4 regions of the Streptomyces sp. NPDC056373 genome follow, and region 4 is predicted to be linked to each of the others. Evidence: riboswitches for the same ligand, from Rfam matches in the RefSeq annotation. Region 4 holds a riboswitch; each other region holds the start of a gene.
The links. Region 4 has a riboswitch for cobalamin ahead of ACFCXS_RS11780 (cobalamin biosynthesis protein). Riboswitches for the same ligand answer to the same signal wherever they lie in the genome.
Positions count from the first base shown of each region.

Region 1: it holds a riboswitch for cobalamin, as region 4 does, so the genes downstream of both, metE (5-methyltetrahydropteroyltriglutamate--homocysteine S-methyltransferase) here and ACFCXS_RS11780 (cobalamin biosynthesis protein) in region 4, are expected to answer to the same signal.
Region 2: it holds a riboswitch for cobalamin, as region 4 does, so the genes downstream of both, ACFCXS_RS21015 (energy-coupling factor ABC transporter permease) here and ACFCXS_RS11780 (cobalamin biosynthesis protein) in region 4, are expected to answer to the same signal.
Region 3: it holds a riboswitch for cobalamin, as region 4 does, so the genes downstream of both, ACFCXS_RS20115 (ABC transporter substrate-binding protein) here and ACFCXS_RS11780 (cobalamin biosynthesis protein) in region 4, are expected to answer to the same signal.

Region 1 is NZ_JBHJPX010000019.1:43,285-48,284, reverse strand. Features, by position in the region: gene ACFCXS_RS33170 (sugar ABC transporter substrate-binding protein) at 1-25, opposite strand, end outside; gene ACFCXS_RS33165 (SDR family NAD(P)-dependent oxidoreductase) at 65-832, opposite strand; gene ACFCXS_RS33160 (enolase C-terminal domain-like protein) at 829-2,178, opposite strand; partial or broken gene ACFCXS_RS33155 (hypothetical protein) at 2,753-2,965, opposite strand; cobalamin riboswitch at 3,155-3,389, shown strand; gene metE (5-methyltetrahydropteroyltriglutamate--homocysteine S-methyltransferase) at 3,542-5,000, shown strand, end outside.
Region 2 is NZ_JBHJPX010000009.1:268,948-273,947, forward strand. Features, by position in the region: gene ACFCXS_RS21000 (energy-coupling factor ABC transporter ATP-binding protein) at 1-425, opposite strand, end outside; gene cbiQ (cobalt ECF transporter T component CbiQ) at 422-1,171, opposite strand; gene ACFCXS_RS21010 (energy-coupling factor ABC transporter substrate-binding protein) at 1,178-1,546, opposite strand; gene ACFCXS_RS21015 (energy-coupling factor ABC transporter permease) at 1,543-2,247, opposite strand; cobalamin riboswitch at 2,277-2,462, opposite strand; gene ACFCXS_RS21020 (serine/threonine-protein kinase) at 2,591-4,045, opposite strand; gene ACFCXS_RS21025 (MDR family MFS transporter) at 4,279-5,000, opposite strand, start outside.
Region 3 is NZ_JBHJPX010000009.1:74,046-79,045, reverse strand. Features, by position in the region: gene ACFCXS_RS20120 (FecCD family ABC transporter permease) at 1-812, opposite strand, end outside; gene ACFCXS_RS20115 (ABC transporter substrate-binding protein) at 809-1,825, opposite strand; cobalamin riboswitch at 1,894-2,084, opposite strand; gene ACFCXS_RS20110 (CoA-binding protein) at 2,166-2,594, shown strand; gene ACFCXS_RS20105 (APC family permease) at 2,748-4,352, shown strand; gene ACFCXS_RS20100 (4-hydroxybenzoate 3-monooxygenase) at 4,375-5,000, shown strand, end outside.
Region 4 is NZ_JBHJPX010000005.1:64,054-69,053, reverse strand. Features, by position in the region: gene ACFCXS_RS11785 (cobyric acid synthase) at 1-945, opposite strand, end outside; gene ACFCXS_RS11780 (cobalamin biosynthesis protein) at 947-1,918, opposite strand; cobalamin riboswitch at 2,018-2,176, opposite strand; gene ACFCXS_RS11775 (hypothetical protein) at 2,296-2,517, opposite strand; gene ACFCXS_RS11770 (anion permease) at 2,550-3,830, opposite strand; gene ACFCXS_RS11765 (class II aldolase/adducin family protein) at 4,116-4,868, shown strand.

The sequences.
Region 1 (5,000 bases), on a different contig from region 4:
CGACAGCAGCGATGCGTCGCTTCATGATGCTCGGCTCCGAGTAAGCGGTCAGTGGCTGGTCATGTCAGTGGAAGGAGTCCGGACGCGTGCGGATGCCGTGTATCCCTCCGTCCACGGCGAGTGCCGTCCCGGTGGTGGCACCGGCGAGTGGCCCGGCGAGGTAGGCGATGGCGTCCGCGACCTGCTGGGCGGTCACCAGGCGGCCGGTGGGCTGACGGGCGGCGAGAGCGGCGCGTTCGGCCTCCGGGTCGTCGGAGTGTTCGAGCAGCCGACGCACCCAGGGGGTGTCCACGGTTCCTGGGTTGACGCAGTTGACCCGGATGCCCTCACCGCTGTGGTCGGCGGCCATCGCCAGGGTCAGTGCGAGCACCGCGCCCTTGCTGGCCGCGTACAGCGCCCGCTGCGGCAGCCCGGCCAGCGCCGCGACCGAGCAGGTGTTGACGATGGACGCGCTGGGAGACCGGCGCAGGTGAGGCAGTGCCGCCCGGCTGGTGCGGACGATGCCGAGCACATTGATGTCCAGCACGTGGTGCCATTCGTCGTCCGCGTTGTCCTCGACGGTGCCCAGTGCGCCGATGCCGGCGTTGTTGACCAGCACGTCCAGGCGCCCGAACAAGTCCGCCACCCGGCTCACGGCCTCGGCCACCGAGGCCGCCTCCCCGACATCGGCCTGTACCGGGTGCAGCCATGCGGGCACGGGCCCAGGGCTCCGGTCGAGCACCGCCACCCGGCACCCCCTCGCGGCCAGGGTCTCGGCGGTGGCCAGGCCGATCCCGGACGCCCCGCCGGTGACGACCGCGGCCAGTCCCTGGAATTCCCCGCCGGGCGTCATGCCGGGGGGCCCTCGGCCGGCACGTCGTACGGGCTCTGCCAGGCGGCGCCGCCGGGGAACGCGTACGCGGCGAGCGACTCGGGCGGCATCGCCGAGCTGAAGCCGGGGGCGGTCGGGGCCGCGTACCGCCCGCCGACGATCACGACCGGGTCGAGGAAGTGCTCGTGCAGATGATCCACGTACTCGATGACCCGGTCCTGAAGGGTGCCGGAAACCGCAAGGTAGTCGAACATCGCCAGGTGCTGCACGAGCTCGCACAAGCCCACCCCGCCCGCGTGCGGACACACCGGGATCCCGAACTTGGCCGCGAGCAGGAGGATCGCCACGTTCTCGTTGACTCCCCCGACCCTGCAGGCGTCCACCTGCAGGAAGTCGAGCGCCTCCGCCTGGAGCAGCTGCTTGAACATCACCCGGTTGTGCACGTGTTCGCCGGTCGCCACCCGCACCGGCGCCACCTCCCGGCGGATCGCCGCGAGACCGAGAACGTCATCCGGGCTGGTCGGCTCCTCGATCCAGTACGGGTCGAACTCCGCCAGCCGCCCGATCCACCCGACCGCCTCGTCGACCCCCCAGCGCTGATTGGCGTCCAGCGCCATCCGCACGCCGGGGCCGATCGTCGCCCGCACGGTACGGCACCGCCGCTCATCGTCTTCGGGATCGACGCCGACCTTGAGTTTGATCTGCCCGAACCCGCTGTCCATGGCCTCCCGTGCCAACCCGGCGACCTTGCGGTCGGGGTAACCGAGCCAGCCGGGAGACGTGGCATACGCCGGATACCCCGCAGCGAGCAGCCGCGCCTGCCGCTCCTGCGTCCCGCCCCGCGCCCGCCGCAGAATCTCCAGCGCCTCATCGGGGGTCAGCGCGTCCTCGATATAGCGGAAGTCGATCAACTCGACCACCTGCTCGGGCGACAGCCCGGCCAGCACCTTCCACAGCGGCTTCCCCTCCCGCTTGGCGTACAGATCCCACACGGCGTTCACCACCGCCCCGATGGCCATGTGCACCACGCCCTTCTCCGGCCCCAGCCAGCGCAGCTGGCTGTCGCCGACGAGCGAGCGACTGAACCCTCCGAGGTCGGAGAGGACCTCTTGCAGCCGCAGCCCCACCACATGCGGGCGCAACGCGTCGATCGCCGCCACCTCGACCTCATTGCCCCGGCCGATGGTGAAGCAGAACCCGTGCCCCTCCAGCCCGTCCCCGGCATCGGTGCGGATGATCACATAGGACGCCGAATAATCCGGATCGGGATTCATGGCGTCCGACCCTTCGAGCCGGCGCGACGTGGGAAACCGGATGTCGTAGGCGTCCAGCGCCGTGATCCGCCCCCGCGTCGGGTGGGGCCTCATGGCAGGCGACTCATCGACGTCATCGGGAGGACTCCAGAGAATCAAGCCTGACGGCAAGCGGGGTACCCAAATGACTGTATATCGCACAAAAGCCCCGTCCGCGCTTCAGCAGGCTCGTGTCGCCGGGGGGCTTGCTGCCGGGCCGTAACGCAAAAGGCCAGGTCAGAAGGAATCTGACCTGGCCTCAGAGAGAGCCGCCTTCGGGATTCGAACCCGAGACCTACGCATTACGAGCCCGATAGGGATCGTGACGAGGTGTGCCACGCAATCGCATCAGATCCTGTTTTCGCAGATCAGAGCACCGATCGCGGTCCCGCTGCCGGTACGCCGTGTTACGCCGTCCACAGGCGTCCGCGCTCCCCTTGCGCTCCCCGCCCCCTGAGCGACGCGGTACGCGAAGACAAGTAGGCCCTCGACGCCACCATGCTGACACATTTTGTCGGGATCACACAGGCCGCCCGCAGCGATGAGCGCAACAGCATCTGCAGCAACAGCAGGCCGCAGGGACGTCGTCGGCCGTCGTCGTCGCGGCGGCGGCCTCTTCGGCTTCCGCGGTCTCCGCCACGTCGATGCGCAGCAGCTTGAGCAGATCGGCGGTGACGACCCGATAGGCGTTGCCCAGCCGGAGGACCGTGCACGGATAACGCCCATGTTTGGCGAGCTGGTATCCCGTGGTGCGGCTGAGGGACAGCGCACGGTTCGCCGTCTCCAGGTCCACTGCTGCAGGCAGCGCGAGCAGTTCCGCGCGTGTCAGTCCACGGGACGCGTCGTCGCGGTTGGTGGTCACGGAGGAGCTGTACCCCCGCGAGGTTGTCCGCGACCTGCTCCGGTCGGTCCTTGGGCCAGATCGGGTACGTCGCTGCCACGGGTGGCCGACGGTCACTTGGATCGTGGTGTCGTCCTTCGCGAGGTGGTGCGGTTCGTCTGTCAAGCCGGTGCCGCCGAAGCGGTACAGCCGTGTCGCCTCGGTGGCTATAGGCTGTGGCGCGCAGCTGGTTCGCCCTGTCCGCCAGGCAGGCGCGTCGCAAGAGGGAACCCGGTGGGAATCCGGGACTGCCCCGCAGCGGTGAGCGGGAACGACCGCCGTCATACGCACTGGGCCCGAGGTACAGGGCCTGGGAAGCGACGGCCAGTAGGTGTCTCGTACGGCGGTTTCGTACGACGGGACGTGCCCGTGAGTCCGAAGACCTGCCCGTTGCCCGCGTACGGACGACTCGTACGCGGATGTCCCGGTGACCTCGTGGGCGGGTCGGCGTGCATACCGAGCGGGCGGCCAACGAGCCGTTTCCGTCCGGTCCGTCACCCCTTCGCGCTCTCGTCCCGTCGCCGGGTCTCAGGGAATCATCTCGCGAAGGAGATCTCCGTGACATCGAAGTCCGCAGCCGCGGCAGCACGGGCCACCGTGTACGGCTACCCCCGCCAGGGACCGGGCCGGGAACTGAAGAAGGCCGTCGAGGGCTACTGGAAGGGCCGCGTCACCGCCGCCGCGCTCCAGGACACCGCGGCCGAGCTACCCCGTACGAACTGGCAGCAGCTCACCGACGTCGGCATCCACGAAGTGCCCACCGGTGACTTCTCGTACTACGACCACGTCCTCGACACCACCGTCATGGTCGGCGCGATCCCCCAGCGGCACCGGGCCGCCGTCGAAGCCGACGCCCTGGACGGCTACTTCGCCATGGCGCGCGGTACCCAGGACGTCGCGCCGCTGGAGATGACGAAGTGGTTCGACACCAACTACCACTATCTAGTGCCGGAGTTGGGGCCGGACACGGTCTTCACGGCCGATTCGGCCAAGCAGGTCGCCGAGTTGAAGGAGGCCCTCGCTCTCGGTCTGGCCGCCCGGCCCGTCCTGGTCGGTCCCGTCACCTACCTGCTGCTGGCCAAGCCCGCCCCCGGCGTGCCCGCGGACTTCGCGCCGCTCACCCTCCTCGACCGGCTGCTGCCGGTGTACGCCGAGGTCCTCGCCGACCTGCGGGCGGCGGGCGCCGAGTGGGTGCAGCTCGACGAGCCCGCCCTGGTCCAGGACTGCACCCCGGCCGAACTGAACGCCACCGCGCGCACATATCGCGACCTCGGCGCCCTCACCGAGCGGCCGAAGCTGCTGGTGGCCTCGTACTTCGACCGGCTCGGCGACGCCCTGCCCGTGCTGGCCAAGGCGCCGGTCGAGGGACTCGCCCTGGACTTCACCGAGTCGGCCGCCGCCAACCTCGACGCCCTCGCCGGGGTGGGCGGGCTGCCCGGCAAGCGCCTGATCGCGGGTGTGGTCAACGGCCGCAACATCTGGGTCAACGACCTGTCGGCCTCGCTCACCACGCTCGGCACGCTGCTGGGACTGGCCGACCGGGTGGACGTGGCCGCCTCCTGCTCCCTCCTGCACGTCCCTCTCGACGCGGCGGCGGAGCGGGACATCGAGCCTCAGATCCTGCGCTGGCTCGCCTTCGCCCGCCAGAAGACCGCCGAGATCGTCACCCTCGCCAAGGGACTCGCCCAGGGCACCGACACGATCGCCGCGGAACTCGCCGCCAACCGGGCAGACCTGGCCTCCCGGGCGGGTTCACCGATCACCCGCGATCCGGCCGTCCGGGCCCGCGCGGCGGCCGTCACCGCGTTCGACACGCGCCGCTCCTACCCGTACCGTCAGCGAGCCGCCGCCCAACGGGCCTATCTGAAGCTGCCGTTGCTGCCCACTACCACCATCGGCTCGTTCCCACAGACCGGCGAACTGCGCACCGCCCGCGCCGATCTGCGCGCCAGCCGGATCGACACAGCGGCCTACGAGGAGCGCGTCAGGGCAGAGATCAGCGAGGTGATCGCCTTCC
Region 2 (5,000 bases), on a different contig from region 4:
AGATGGGTCGGCCGGTCGGCCAGGGCGGTGATGTCCAGGGCTGCCAGCGCCTCCGCCACCCGCGCCCGGACCTGCGTGTCGTCCAGGCCGAGGTTCAGCGGGCCGAAGGACACGTCCTGCTCGACGGACGCCGCGAACAACTGGTCGTCCGGGTCCTGCACCACCAGCTGCACGGTGGTCCGCAGCCGGGTCAGCCCCTTGCGGTCGTACGCCACCGGCCGGCCCTCTACCGTGAGCCGCCCCTCGTGCGGCTTCAGCCCGCCGGAGAGCAGCCGCATCAGTGTGGTCTTGCCGCTGCCGTTGCGGCCGAGCAGCGCCAGCGCGCGGCCCTCGCGGATCTCGAAGTCGAGGCCGCTGAGCACGACCGGGCCGTCCTCGTAGGCGAAGGACGCGCCCCGCAGGGCGACGAGGGCGGGCTCGCTCATGTCAGCGGCCTTTCCAGTACGAGGGTGAGGGCGGCCAGCGCGGCGAGGAGCGCGCAACTGGCCGCCGTGAAACGGGCGGAGATCCGGGCCTCGGGCACCAGGACGCGCAGGGTGCCGTCGTAGCCGCGCCCGGCGAGTCCGGCCTGGAGGCGGGTCGCCCGGTCGAAGGCCCGGACGAACGCGGTGGCGCCGAGCCCGGCCAGGGACCGCCACTCCGCGGCCCTGCCGGTGTGCCCGAGCCGGGCCGCCTGGGCCTCCCGGACGCGCCGCACGGAGTCCAGCAGCAGGAAGCTCATCCGGTACGTCACGAGCGCGACGTCTACGACCGCCGCGGGAACCCCGGCCCGGACCAGCCGGGGCAGCAGGTCGGACATGGGCGTCGTGAAGGCGAACAGCAGCACCCCGAGGGAGGCCGCCGAGGTCCGCAGCAGCAACTCCCCGGCCCGCACCGGCCCGTCGGCGGCGAGCGAGACGAACCCCCCTGGCCCGCCCACCTGGACGAGCAGCGTGAACGCGCCGGTCACACAGAAGCCCAGCGGCACCCGGTACGCCCGCCACAACCGCCGCCCGGGCACACCGGCCGGACCCAGCAGCACGACCAGGGCCGTCAGGAGGACCAGGGCCGCGCCCGGCCAGGGCGGCAGGGAGATCGCGAGCACGGTGAGGCCGAGCCCGAGCACGGCCTTGTCCACGGGATGGCGGCGGCGCCAGCGACTGCTGTGCGCCGCCGCGTCGATCGGCAGCACCCGGGCTCAGTCCCGTTCCGCGGCGGACTTCCCGGCGGCGCCGGGAAGCGCGCTGCCGGACTCCCGCTCCAGCGCCCGCTGCTCGCCCTGCCTGCGGCCCCGGCGCAGACCGAAGTAGTAGGCGAGGACACCGGCGCCGAGAGCCGCCTGGAGAGCGAACAGGGCCGACTCGATCTCACCGGACGGCGGTTCGTACAGCGGCGAGAACCACGGCTCGTAGTCCGGCTTCAGCTCCGTGATCGCCGTCTCGGCCTCGGCGTCGGCGCCCGTGAACGGCTCCTTCTTGTGGTCACCCAGACCGAGCGCCAACGGCAGCACGGCGAGCGCGGCCACGAGGAGCAGCAGCACGAGGTTGATCTTCGTGTTCCGCTTCATCGGGCCGCCACCTCGGTCTCCGTCCCGGTCGCCTGCTTCTTGGCGAGGAGCACGCCCAGACGGGTCAGTTCGCCCTTGCTGGACTGCACCAGCAGCCGCATCACGAGCACGGTCAGCAGTCCCTCGCTCACCGCGAGCGGAATCTGCGTGACGGCGAAGATGGAACCGAACTTGCCCAGCGCGCCCAGGAATCCGCTGCCCGGGTCGGGGAACGCGAGCGCCAGCTGCACGCTGGTGACGCAGTAGGTGGACAGGTCGGCGACGAACGCGCCGCAGAACACCGCCACCATCAGCGGCGCGCCGCAGCGCCGCAGCAGTGTGTAGACGGCGTATCCGGCCCAGGGACCGACGATCGCCATGGAGAAGACGTTGGCGCCGAGCGTGGTCAGGCCGCCGTGCGCCAGCAGCAGCGCCTGGAACAGCAGGGTGATGGTGCCCAGCACCGCCATGATGGGCGGCCGGAACAGGACGGCTCCCAGGCCCGTGCCGGTGGGGTGCGAGCAACTGCCCGTGACGGACGGGAGCTTGAGGGCGGACAGGACGAACGTGAAGGCGCCGGACGCACCGAGGAGCAGGGTGCTCTCGGGGTGCTCGCGCACTTCACGGGTGAGCGACCGGACTCCGTGGACGACGAACGGCGCCGACGCGACGCCCCAGGCGACCGCGTGCGCCGGAGGAAGGAAACCCTCGGCTATGTGCATGGCTCAGCAGACCCTCTCCAGCACCTCGTGGATGGTTGACGCGCCTTGGCCGGTCTCCTGGCTGACGGGTACCACCGCCCGGTCTCCGCCTTCCCGGGTCGCAAGGACCCAGTGGCTGCCCATGAGGGCCGGAGCCGGACTTCCCGATTCACAGTGGCGAGGGCCGCACCGGCATCACACCGGATTTCCCGTTCACCAAGGCCTGGTGACAATAAGGCCGGGGTAAGGGCGATGACAAGCCACCCAAGGGGCGCGCGAGGGGGCGCCCGTTCGCACACCGGCGCATCCCCCGGCCGGTCCACGCGCTGCGCGCAAGGCCCCGCCGCGCGACGTCCGGACCTTGTCAGTCGTCGCCCGCGTCGTCCCCGCCGTCGTCGCTCTCCCCGTCCTGCCCGGCCTGGCGCGGCTTCTGCGGCTTCGGCTGCTCGGGGCCGCCGTGGACCGCTTCCTGCGTCGGAGTCGCGACGTCCGGCGCGGACGCGGGAGGGGTCGGGGAAGGGGGCGGCGTGGACGGAGTGACATCGGCCACGGTGCCGGTCGCGGGCGTGTCGGCAGGCCCCGGGCCGGCCGCCGGGTCGGCCTGTGAGCCGGCGGAGCCGGAGGAGCCGGACGTGGCGGGGTCGGTGGACGGCGTGGCGGCCGGGCTGCTCGCACTCGGGGACGCGTCGGGTTCCGTCCCCTCCGCGGTCGTGCCGGGTGAGAACCAGCGCATGCCGATGAGCATCGCGGCGACGAACAGTGCCGCGGCGGCGGCCGTCGCGGCCAGCTTCGACCGGTTGCCCCGGCCCCCGCGACCGCGCGAGCGGCCCGAACGCCCCGCCTGGGCCGCCCGGGCAGCGGTGCGATGACCCTTGGTGGCGGGCAGCGCGTACGTGGTCGGGCTGCCGGTCTCGGCGGTCGCGTACGGTCCCGGCCCGGCGGGCATCGCTGCGGACGCGGTGTTCGCCCGCAGTGGCGGGGAGACCTCCGGCAGCGGCTCGGGCAGGCCCCGCCAGGCGCCCTGGGCGAACCACTCGGCGGCCTGCTGTGCGGTGGGGCGGTCCTCGGGCTGCTTGGCCAGCAGACCCAGGAGGTAGTTCTCGAACGCCGGTGGAAGTCCGGCGACACCGAGCTCGCGCGGCGGCACGGGAACCGAGTCGAGGTGCTGGTGGAGCAGGGCGACGGCGGTGTCGGCCTCGAACGGGGGACGTCCGCTGAGGAGCTGGTAGAGCACGCAGCCCAGGGAGTACATGTCGGACGCGGGCCCCGCGGGTTTGCCCAGCGCCCGCTCGGGCGCGAGGTAGAGGCCGGTGCCGATGATCTGGCCGGTGGCGGTGAGCGCGGCGCCGGGGTCGTCGAGGAACCGCGCGATGCCGAAGTCGCCGATCTTCAGCGTGCCGCCCGCGTCCAGCAGCAGGTTGGCGGGCTTGACGTCCCGGTGCACGATGCCCTGCGCGTGCGCGGCGGCGAGCCCCGCGGACGCCTGCGCCGCGAGCACGGCCACCCGCTCGGCGGGCAGCGAGCCGGAGCCGGTCAGCACCCCGGCGAGACTGTCGCCCTCGACCAGCTCCATCACCAGGTACAGCCGGTTGTCGTACTCGCCGAAGTCCAGCACACCGACCACGTTGGGGTGGTTGAGACGTCCGGCGGTCTGAGCCTCCAGACGGAACCGGGAGGCCGCCGTGGCGTCGGTGTCCTGGGGGAGCAGCAGCTTGAGGGCCACCGCCCTGGCGAGCGTCTCGTCGTACGCGCGCCAGACCTCTCCCATTCCACCGCGCCCGATCTCCACATCCAGCCGGTAGCGGCCCGCTAGCAGCACTCGTCCTCGTCTCACGCATAGGGGGAAGGTCGTCGCCGCAGGCCGAACTCCCCGCTCGTGCACGGGGATTGGTCGGGGGTGCCGCAGCCGACCCAGGATACTGGCGCGGCATGACCGCCGATCTCCGCCGCGGGTGTCCTCGGAGCGTCCTGGCGCGCAAATCCCGGAGCGAGGGTGTCGCCCGCCGGGGTGACAGCCCCGGCGCCCGGTTGCCCCGGGAGGCCGGCAGGGTGTCAGGCCGGCGCGCCCCGCCCCTTCTCGCGGTGCGGCAACAGGGCCACCGCCAGAGCCGGTACGGCCGCCAGGACCAGCCACGGAACGGCGGCCGGCAGTCCCAGGTCGAGCAGGAAGCCGGTGGCCGCGCTGCCGGCCAGGACGATCAGACCCGACACGGACGACAGCGCGCCCATGTAGAGCCCGAGCCGGTCCTCCTCGGCGAGGTCGGGCACCCAGGCACGGGCGGCGGGCACCACCAGCATCTGCCCCACGGTGAGCAAGATCACGAAGCCCGCCGCAGGGAGCAGCCCGGCCGTGCCCGTCCAGCCGGCCGGACGGGCCGCGGCCACCACCGCGAAACCGGACGCGATCAGCACCAGTCCCGCCGTCATGGAGCGGCGCAGGTCCAGCCGGTCGCCCGCCCAGCGGGTCACCGGCAGCTGGGTGAACACCACCAGCACGGAGGACAGCGCGAAGAGCCAGGACAACGGCGCCTGGGAGCCCGCCGCGCGCTGCACCTCGTCCGGCAGGGCCAGATACAGCTGGTTGTAGGCGAGCAGATAGGTGCCGTAGGCGCAGCACAGGGCGAGGAAGCGGCGATTGCGCAGCAGGGCCCCGACCCCGCCCCCCTCCCGGACACGGACCCGGCCGGGGATGTGCTGCGGCATCAGCCACAGATGCCCGGCGAGGACGAGCACGAAGACTCCGGCACCGGCCAGACAGGCGGTGCGGAAGTCGA
Region 3 (5,000 bases), on a different contig from region 4:
GAGCTGACCAGCGCGGCGGTGAGCAGGGCCGTGACACACAGCAGGACCAGGCGGGTGCGGGCGACGGACACCCCGAGCGCGGCGGCCGCGTCCTGGCCGAAGGCGAAGGCGTCGAGGGTCCGGGCGTACGAAAGGCACACCACCAGCGCCAGCGCCAGCACGGCCAGGCACAGCCACACGTCGGTCCAGCCGGCGCCGCCGAGCGAGCCGAGGAGCCAGAACAGCACGCCACGGGTCGTCTCGGCGTCGGCGGAGGTCAGCACGACGAAGGAGGTGAGCGCGGAGAAGAGCTGCATGGCGGCGACGCCCGCGAGGACGACACGGTCGGTGGTGCCGCCGAGGGTGTGGCTGAGCAGGAGTACCAGCGCGAAGGACAGCAGGGCGCCGAGGAACGCGCCCGCGGACACCGGAAGGGCGCCGCCGCCCACGCCGAGCACGACGACGAGGACCGCTCCGGTGGAGGCACCCGAGGACACCCCGAGGACGAACGGGTCGGCGAGCGGGTTGCGCAGCAGCGACTGCATCACCGCCCCGCACACGGCCAGTCCGGCCCCGCACACGGCGGCGAGCAGCGTGCGAGGCAGTCGCAGCTGCCAGACGATCCCGTCCCGGATCGTCGTGAGCCCCGAGTCGCCGAGGCCGAGATGGGCGGCCACGACGGACCACACGTCCGCGACGCCGATGTCGGCGGGGCCGATGGTGATGGCCACGGCGAGGGAGGTCACGAGCGCGACGGCCCCCGCCAGACCCAGCGCGAGCCCGGCCCGGCGCCCGGGCCCGGCGGCCGGCAGCTCCTGCTCGCGGGCGGTCACTTCACCAGCCCGAACCGGCGCAGCCCGGCGGCGACCTGCTCCACGCCCTCGACGGTCCGGATCGTCGGGTTCATGGCCTGCCCGCTGAGCAGCACGTACCGCTTGTGCCGGACCGCGTCCATGTTCCTGGTGACCGGGTTGGACTCCAGGAAGGCGATCTTCTTCGCGGCGGACTCGGCGGTCTGGGACTCGCGGGTCAGGTCGCCGATGACGAGGACGTCGGGGTCGCGGTCGGCGACCGTCTCCCAGTTGACCTGTGGCCACTCCTCGTGCGTGTCGTCGAAGACGTTCTTCGCGCCGAGGGCCCGGGTGATGATGCCGGGTGCTCCGCAACAGCCCGCCATGTAGGGCGAATCGGAGTTCGCGAACCAGTAGAGGAGGGTGACGCCGGAGGCGTCGATGCCCTGCGTGGCCGTCTTCATGCGCTTGTGGAGGGAGGCCACGAGGGCGTCGCCGCGTTTGCGCACACCGAACACGGTTGCCAGGTCGTGGACTTCGCCGTAGACGGTGTCGATGCCGAGGGCCTTGTCGCGGGTGCCGTCGCCGCCGCCCGAGTTGTCCTTGCCCGCGCAGTCGGACGGGGAGACGTAGGTGGGGACCCCGAGCTTCTCGAACTGCTCGCGGGTCGCGACGCCGCCCTTTCCGAGGGTGGAGACGAAGGACGCGGCGACGAAGTCGGGCTCGGTGTCCAGGACGCGTTCGAAGGACGGGTTGTCGTCGGCGATGCGCGGCACCGTCGCGTTCGCCTTCTCCAGTCCCTTCATCACGGGGTCGGTCCAGGTGGCCGTGCCCGCCATGCGGTCGGCGAGCCCCAGGGAGAGCAGGATCTCGGTGGTGCCCTGGTTGAGGGACACGGCGTGCCGCGGCGGGGCGGCCACGCGGACCTCGTGCCCGCAGTCGGTGAGCGTGACGGCGGCTTTCGCGTCGGTGGACGTGCTCCCGCCGCAGCCGGTCAGGAGCAGGGAACCGGCGGCGAGCAGGACGGCGGCACGGGCGGGGCGGGCGAGGGGCACGGGAACCAGTCCTCAGTCGTCGAGGGCTCGGTCGCGGAGCCCGGTCGTACGGTGCTCCCCCGCCGCGCGCGGCCGCGGGGGCCGCCAGCAGGTCTTCGGACTCGGGTTCACCCGGGTCGGAGCGCCTTCCCGGACGTCCGTGAAGGAGTCCAGTGGCCGAGGCCCCGCCCGTCCCCCTCACCGCTGCGCGTCAGTTCCGGATTCGCACCGGATTCCCTGACCCACGTACATGGGTTCGACTGGCCCCGGCAAGCTATCACGGGGCCCTCCGGGGAATCACCGCGCACCCGGCGCCGTTGAACGGAGAGCAGCTCGTCCACGACTTCCGAGGAGGCCGCCGGTGTACGGCGACGAGGCAACGGTCCGCAGGATTCTCACCGAGCTCGGCGACACCTGGGCCGTGGTGGGCCTGTCGTCGAACCAGCGGCGCGCGGCGTACGGCGTCGCCGCCGTGCTCCAGCGTTTCGGCAAGCGCGTCGTGCCGGTGCACCCGAAGGCGGAGACGGTGCACGGGGAGAAGGGGTACGCGAGCCTGGCGGACATCCCCTTCGACGTGGACGTGGTGGACGTGTTCGTGAACAGCGACCTCGCCGGGGCCGTCGCGGACCAGGCGGTCGCCAAGGGCGCGAAGGGCGTCTGGTTCCAGCTCGGCGTGATCGACGGGGCGGCGTACGACCGGACCCGGGCGGCGGGCCTGGAGATGGTGATGGACCGCTGTCCGGCAATCGAGATCCCACGGCTGCCTCATCACCGCGTACAGGAATCCTGAAGCGTTTTCCAGGAAATGCCCGCAGCCGGTCAAGGCTTCCCGCGCCCGGTCAAGGCTGCACAACTCGTCTTCTGCCGCCGGGCGGTCGATTCCTAATCTGAGGCCTCTTGCTCGCCGAACTCTCCGAGTTCTCTATGAGAGGCCCCTGCATTCATGGAAAGAGACGGCCTGCGCCGGGATGTCGGGCTGATCGGGCTCATGTGGGCCTCGGTCGGCTCCATCATCGGCTCGGGCTGGTTGTACGGCGCCGAGAAGGCCGTCGTGGCGGCCGGCCCCGCGGCGATCCTGTCCTGGCTCATCGGTGCGGTGGCGATCGTGCTGCTGGCCCTGGTGCACGCGGAACTGGGCGGCATGTTCCCGGTCGCCGGCGGCACCGCCCGTTATCCGCACTACGCGTTCGGCGGACTGGCCGGCATGTCCTTCGGCTGGTTCGCCTGGCTCCAGGCCGCCACGGTGGCACCGATCGAGGTCGAGGCCATGATCGGCTACGCCGGGCACTGGCACTGGGCCCAGGGCTTCCAGCACGCGAAGGACGGGACGCTCACGACGAGCGGCTTCGTCGTCGCGGTCGTCCTGATGGCCGTGTTCGTCGTCGTCAACTTCCTCGGGGTGCGGATCCTGGCGCACACCAACAGCGCCGCCACCTGGTGGAAGGTGGCCGTGCCGCTGGCCGCGATCTTCATCATCGCGGCGGGCAACTTCCACCCGGGCAACTTCACCGAGCACGGCTTCGCCCCGTTCGGCGCCCACGGTGTGCTGAGCGCCGTCAGTTCCAGCGGCATCATCTTCGCCCTGCTGGGCTTCGAGCAGGCGATCCAGCTGGCGGGCGAGAGCCGCGACCCGCAGCGGGACCTGCCGCGCGCGACGATCGGTTCGGTCGCCATCGGAGCGGCCATCTACGTCCTGCTCCAGGTCGTCTTCATCGCCGCCCTGCCACTGGGCTCCTTCGCACACGGGTGGACCAAGCTCGACTACCCCGGCATCAGCGGCCCGTGGGCGGGGCTCGCGACCCTGCTGGGCCTCGGCTGGCTGAGCGTGGTGCTGTACCTGGACGCGGTGGTCTCCCCGGGCGGCACCGGCCTGATCTACACGACGGCCACGTCCCGGGTCTCCTACGGACTGGCCCGCAACGGCTACGCGCCGAAGCTGTTCGTCCGCACCGACGGGCGCGGCGTGCCGTGGTTCGGGCTGATCGTGTCCTTCGTGACGGGCGTGGTCTGCTTCCTGCCGTTCCCGAGCTGGCAGCAGCTGGTCAGCTTCATCACCTCGGCGAGCGTGCTGATGTACGCGGGCGCGCCCCTGGCCTACGGCGTCTTCGCGGACCGGCTGCCGCACCGGGAACGCCCCTACCGCCTGCCCGGTGGGAAGGTCGTCTCACCCCTGTCGTTCGTGGTGGCCAACCTCATCATCTACTGGTCCACCTGGGACACCCTGTGGCGGCTCGGCGTGGCCATCGTCCTCGGCTACGTCCTGCTCGGCGGCTACGCCTGGTACGCCACGAGCAAGGGCCTGCCCGACGCTCCCCGGCTCGACTGGAAGGCCGCCCAGTGGCTGCCCGTCTACCTGCTGGGCATGGGCGTCATCTCCTGGCAGGGCGGCTTCGGCGGCCAGGGGCACCTCGCCCTGTGGTGGGACATCCTGGTCATCGCGGTGTTCTCGCTGGCGATCTACTACTGGGCCCGGGCGTCGGCCTCCCTGTCCGGGGAGATCGAGCGGAGCATCGAGGAGGTGGCCGTCACGGAGGTGCCGGTCCACTGAGACCGGCCTCCATAATGGGCGCATGCCCCACGCCTCTCCGCCCCTGAACTCCGGCGCCCCGCAACGCTTCCCAGTCGTTGTCGTGGGCGCCGGTCCGGCGGGTCTGACGGTCGGCAACATCCTGCGGGCCGCGTCCGTCGACTGTCTGGTGCTGGAGACGCAGACCCGCGAGTTCATCGAACAGCGGCCCCGCGCCGGGGTCATCGAGGAAAGGGCCGTACGAGGCCTGGAGAAGCGGGGCCTCGCCCGGAACCTCCTGGACCGCGCGGAACTGCACACCGCGTGCGAGTTCCGCTTCGACGGGGAGCGCTACCGGTTCCCTTACGGCGAGCTGACGAGCAGTCACCACTTCGTCTACCCCCAGCCGTTGCTGGTGACGGACCTGGTGCGGGAGTACGCCGACGCCCGCGGCGGTGAGATCCGCTTCGGCGTCCGGGACGTGGAGCTGCACGACATCGACAGCGACCGGCCGTCGGTGTCGTACGTCTGCTCCGAGACGGGTGAACGCCGGGTGGTGCACTGCGACTTCGTCGCCGGGTGCGACGGGGCACGCGGAGCGACCCGGGCCTCGCTGCCACCCGAGCGGGTCCGGATCGCGCGGCACGACTACGGCGTCGGCTGGCTCGCCCTGCTCGCGGAGGCGCCGCC
Region 4 (5,000 bases):
CAGCGCCCGTACCGTCCCGCGGGTGCCGGGCACGATGACGAGGTCGGCGTCGGACAGTTCCTCCGGCCGGTCCACGAACCGCACCACGACGCCCGGTTCGGCGGCCAGCGCGTCCACGTCCGTGAAGTTGGACATCAGTGGCACGGCGCAGACCGCGACGCGCAGCACGTCCTCTCCGACGGGCGGGGCGACGACGGACTCCCGCACGGTCCCGCGCAGGGAGACTCTGAGCCCGTCCTCCTCGTCGATCCCGAGCCCGTGCCGGAACGGCAGCACGCCGTACGTCTTCCGCCCCGTGAGCCCGTGCAGCATGTCCAGGCCCGGCTCCAGAAGGGAGACGTCACCGCGGAACTTGTTGACGAGGAACCCGGCGACACAGGCCTGGTCCTCGGGCGACAGCAGTGCCACCGTCCCGAAGAACGAGGCGAACACACCGCCCCGGTCGATGTCGCCGACGACGAGCACGGGCAGCCCGGCGTTCCGGGCGATCCCCATGTTCACGATGTCCGTCCGCCGCAGATTGATCTCGGCGGGAGAACCGGCCCCCTCACAGATCACCGCGTCATACGTGCCCCGCAACTGCTCCAGGCAGTCCAGCACCGTCCCCAGCAGCCGCTGTTGCCGGCCGCCGTGGTAGCCGCGCGCACTCATCTCCCCGACCGGCTTGCCCAGCAGCACGACCTGACTGCTCTGCTCGCCACCGGGCTTGAGCAGCACCGGGTTCATCAGCGCGGTCGGCTCGACCCGGCAGGCCTGCGCCTGCATGGCCTGAGCCCGCCCGATCTCGGCCCCCTCCGTGGTCACGAAGGAGTTCAGGGACATGTTCTGCGCCTTGAAGGGCGCGACCTTGACGCCCTGCCGCACCAGCCACCGGCAGATCCCGGCGGTCACGACGCTCTTGCCGGCGTCGGAGGTGGTTCCGGCGACGAGAAGCCCACCGCTCATGTCAATTCCCCCTCTTCAGCGACCGCGCACCCTTGAGCGACTGCGCACTCTTGAGCAACCGCGCTCCGGCGCACACCCCGAGCGCGAGCCAGGTGACGCGCTTCGACAGCCGCACGGCCCGTTCGACGTCGTGCGTGCCGACGGCCCGCCCCTGCGTGTTCAGCACGGGCCGATGCTCCACCCGCCCGCCGTACGAGAGCGTCCCGCCCAGCCGCACCCCGAGCGCCCCCGCGAACGAGGCCTCCACGGGCCCGGCGTTGGGACTCGGATGCTTCGCCGCGTCGGCCCGCCATGCCCGCACGGCCCCCCGCGGGTCCGGACCGGCCAGGGTGGCGAGCACGGCGGTCAGCCGCGCTCCCGGCCACCCGGCGAGGTCGTCCAGCCGCGCGGAAGCCCACCCGTACCGGCGGTACCGGGCCGACTTGTGCCCGACCATGGCGTCCAGGGTGTTGACGGCCCGGAACCCGAGCAGCCCCGGCACTCCGCCGACGGCCCCCCACACCAGCGCTCCCACGACGGCGTCGGAGGTGTTCTCGGCGACCGACTCGACCACGGCCCGGGCCATGCCGTCGGCGTCCAGGGCCTGCGGGTCCCGCCCGCACAGATGCGGCAGCCGGGCCCGGGCCGCCTCGACGTCCCCGGCCTCCAGGGCACGCCCGATGGTCCGTGCCTCCCGGGCCAGCGACGTGCCCCCGACGACGGCCCAGGTGGCGGCTGCGGTCAGCGCGACGGAGGCGACGGCGGACGGCCGCACGGCACGCGCGGCGACGGACCCGAGGGCGACGGCCCCGCCGGCACACACGGCGGTGTGCAGCGCGCCCCACCCGCGGTGGTCCCGCCACAACACCCGTTCCACGGCACTCGCGGCCCGCCCGAACGCGGCGACCGGATGCCCCCGGCGAGGATCACCGAGCAGCAGGTCACCGATCAGACCGGCGGCGGCGCCGTACGCGAAGACGCGACCGGCACCCATGGGCTCAGCCGGCCAGGAGGGCGGGCAGGGGTGGGGTGTTGAACCTCGATCGGCAGCCGCGCATGGCGATATGTGTCCTCACTCAGGGTGTCCACGCCCTGGTTCGACGAGACCGGCGGTGAGAGTTCCTGGCTCCCGGGGATTGCTACCCCGGTGACAGTGGCGGGACCGCGCCGGACTCGCACCGGCTTCCTCTCCTGCCGCCGTACTGGCCCCGGCAGTCCACCATGGCCGGGAACCGCCGTCAACTTGCCGTTGACCTGCGGGGGGAGAGTGTGGAGAACCCCACACCGCCCCTGCCTCCACACGACGACCGGGCGGCACAGGAGCGAAGTCCCGTGCCGCCCGGCGGACACGACGTGCGGTCGGTCGGGCCCTCAGGCCACGATCAGATAGATCCCGTACCCCACGGCCGCCGCACACGCCGCGAAGCACGCGTACGCGCCGGTGACCGCGAGTCCCGCGGACCCGCCCTGCGCCACTGCCCGTTCGCGGCGCGACAGGCCGGTGATGCCGAGGGTGAACAGGCCGACGAGGGCCACGGTGACCACGAGGCTGACGCCGAAGACGGAGCCGAGGGCCGCCCAGTCGATCTTCATATCGGAGACTCTTCCTTGTAACCGGTGGCCGGTCAGACCGTGGTGGGCGTGGTCGGCGTGCGCTCGGCGGTGGCCTGCGACGGGAACGAGGGGACCGGGTCCTCCGAGGCCGAGGCCGAGGCCGTGGCCGTGGCCGTGCCGGCCGCCGGGGGCGGCGTGACCGCTGCGATCGCCGTGGTCACCACACCGGCCGGCTCCGCGTCCGCGGTGTCCTCGGTGTCGTTGACGTTGGTGTGGTCGACGACCTCACGCCGCGACAGCTTCCAGATCGCCGCGCTGGAGGCAATGAGGAAGACGGCCACCACCGCGGTGCCCCAGCTGCCGAAGCCGGTGACGTACTCGGCGAGAGCACCCACCAGGGCCGCCGCCGGGAGCGTCAGACCCCAGGCGACGAACATCCGCGTCGCGGTGGACCAGCGGACCACGCCGCCCTTGCGGCCGAGCCCGGCACCCATCACCGAACCGGACACGGAGTGCGTCGTGGAGAGGGAGAAACCGATGTGCGAGGAGGCCAGGATGACGGTTGCCGCGGAGGTCTGGGCGGCGAAGCCCTGCTGCGGCTGGAGTTCGGTCAGTCCCTTGCCCATGGTGCGGATGATGCGCCAGCCGCCCAGGTAGGTGCCGAGCGCGATGGCGAGACCCGCCGAGAGGATGACCCACATGGGCGGGTCCGAGTCGGGCGCGACGGCCCCGCCGGCGACCAGGGCGAGGGTGATGACACCCATCGTCTTCTGCGCGTCGTTGGTGCCGTGGGCCAGCGAGACCAGGCCCGCGGAGGCGATCTGGCCGACCCGGTAGCCCTTCTTGGACGCGTTGCCGTCGGTCTTGCTGCCGAGGGAGTACGTCAGCCGTGTGGCGAGCATCGCCGCGATGCCCGCGACCAGCGGGGCGGCGATCGCCGGGATCAGCACCTTGGTGACCAGCACGTCCCCGTGCACCGCGCCGACGCCCGCCGAGGCGATCGTGGCGCCGATCAGACCGCCCATGAGGGCGTGGGAGGAGCTGGAGGGCAGACCGACCAGCCAGGTCAGCAGGTTCCAGAGGATCGCGCCGACCAGGGCGGCGAAGATGACCTCGGGACGGATGCCGGCCTCGTCGACGAGGCCTTTGGAGATCGTGTTGGCGACTTCGACGGACAGGAAGGCGCCGACCAGGTTGAGGACCGCGGACATGGCCACCGCAACCTTGGGCCGCATGGCGCCCGTGGAAATGGTCGTGGCCATCGCGTTCGCGGTGTCGTGGAAACCGTTCGTGAAATCGAACGCGAGTGCGGTTACCACCACAATCGCGAGGATCAGCGAGAAGCTTTCCATTTACCCAGGCAATCGTTCGAGGTTGTTGGCTCGATGAACGTAGGGAACCTGGGTGAACGGAAGATGAACTGGGAGGGGCGCAGGGGTGACCGCAACGGGCGGTCGGGATTCCGCCCCGGGGCGGCGTCCCGGGGCCCCGGGGACCGGCCGCCGCAGGCGAACCGATTGACCCGATCGAGCGGCCTCTCGAAGAGGTTCCGGTCACCCGGCCGGGTGACGCCTCCGTTGTGTACGAAGCCCCCGCCTTCCGCGGCGCCGCGAAGCGCCGCCTGGCAGGATCGCGGCATGGCTGAGCAGCGGGGCGACGAGCGGCGCACGGCGGACGTGCGGGGGAACGCGGCGGACGTGCAGGGGGGCGCGGCGCGTGCGGGGGAGCCGCGCCGTCGGGCCGCGCGCCCCGAGGAGTCCCGTGCCTGGGACGACCTCGTCACCACGGCCCGCCGGACGGTCGCGGACGGACTCGTCGTCGGCACGTCCGGCAACGTCTCGGTGCGCGTCGGGGACACCGTCCTGGTCACGCCGTCCGGCGTCCCCTACGACCGGCTGACGCCGGAGGACGTGACCGGCGTCGACCTCGACGGCCGGCAGGTCCTCGGCACCCTCGTCCCGACCAGCGAGCTGCCCATGCACCTCGCCGTCTACCGCACGACCGGTGCGCTGGCAGTCGTCCACACCCACGCCGTGCACGCCACGGCCGTCTCGACGCTCGTGACCGAGCTGCCGCTGATCCACTACATGGCCGCCGCGCTCGGCGGCCCCGTCCGCGTCGCCCCCTACGCCACCTACGGCAGCGACGAGTTGGCCGAGAACATGCTCCGGGCCCTCACCGACCGCTCCGGCTGCCTGCTCCGGAACCACGGCACCCTCACCCACGGCACCACCCTCGCCCAGGCCTACGACCGCACCGCCCAGCTGGAGTGGATGTGCCGCCTGTGGCTCACCGCCTCCTCGGTGCCCGGCCTGACCCCGAGCCTGCTGTCCCGGGAGCAGCTGACGGAGGTGGAGGAGCGCCTGCGCGGCTACGGCCAGCGCGGCTGAGCCTTCCGCACGACCGCCGCGGACCCACGACCCGGCCCGGCCCCACCGGCCGCCCGGGCCGCACGCCGGGACGGCGGAGATCACTCCCCGGCTCCGCCCCACTGGTCGCCCCCGCCGTCCGCCGGGACACTG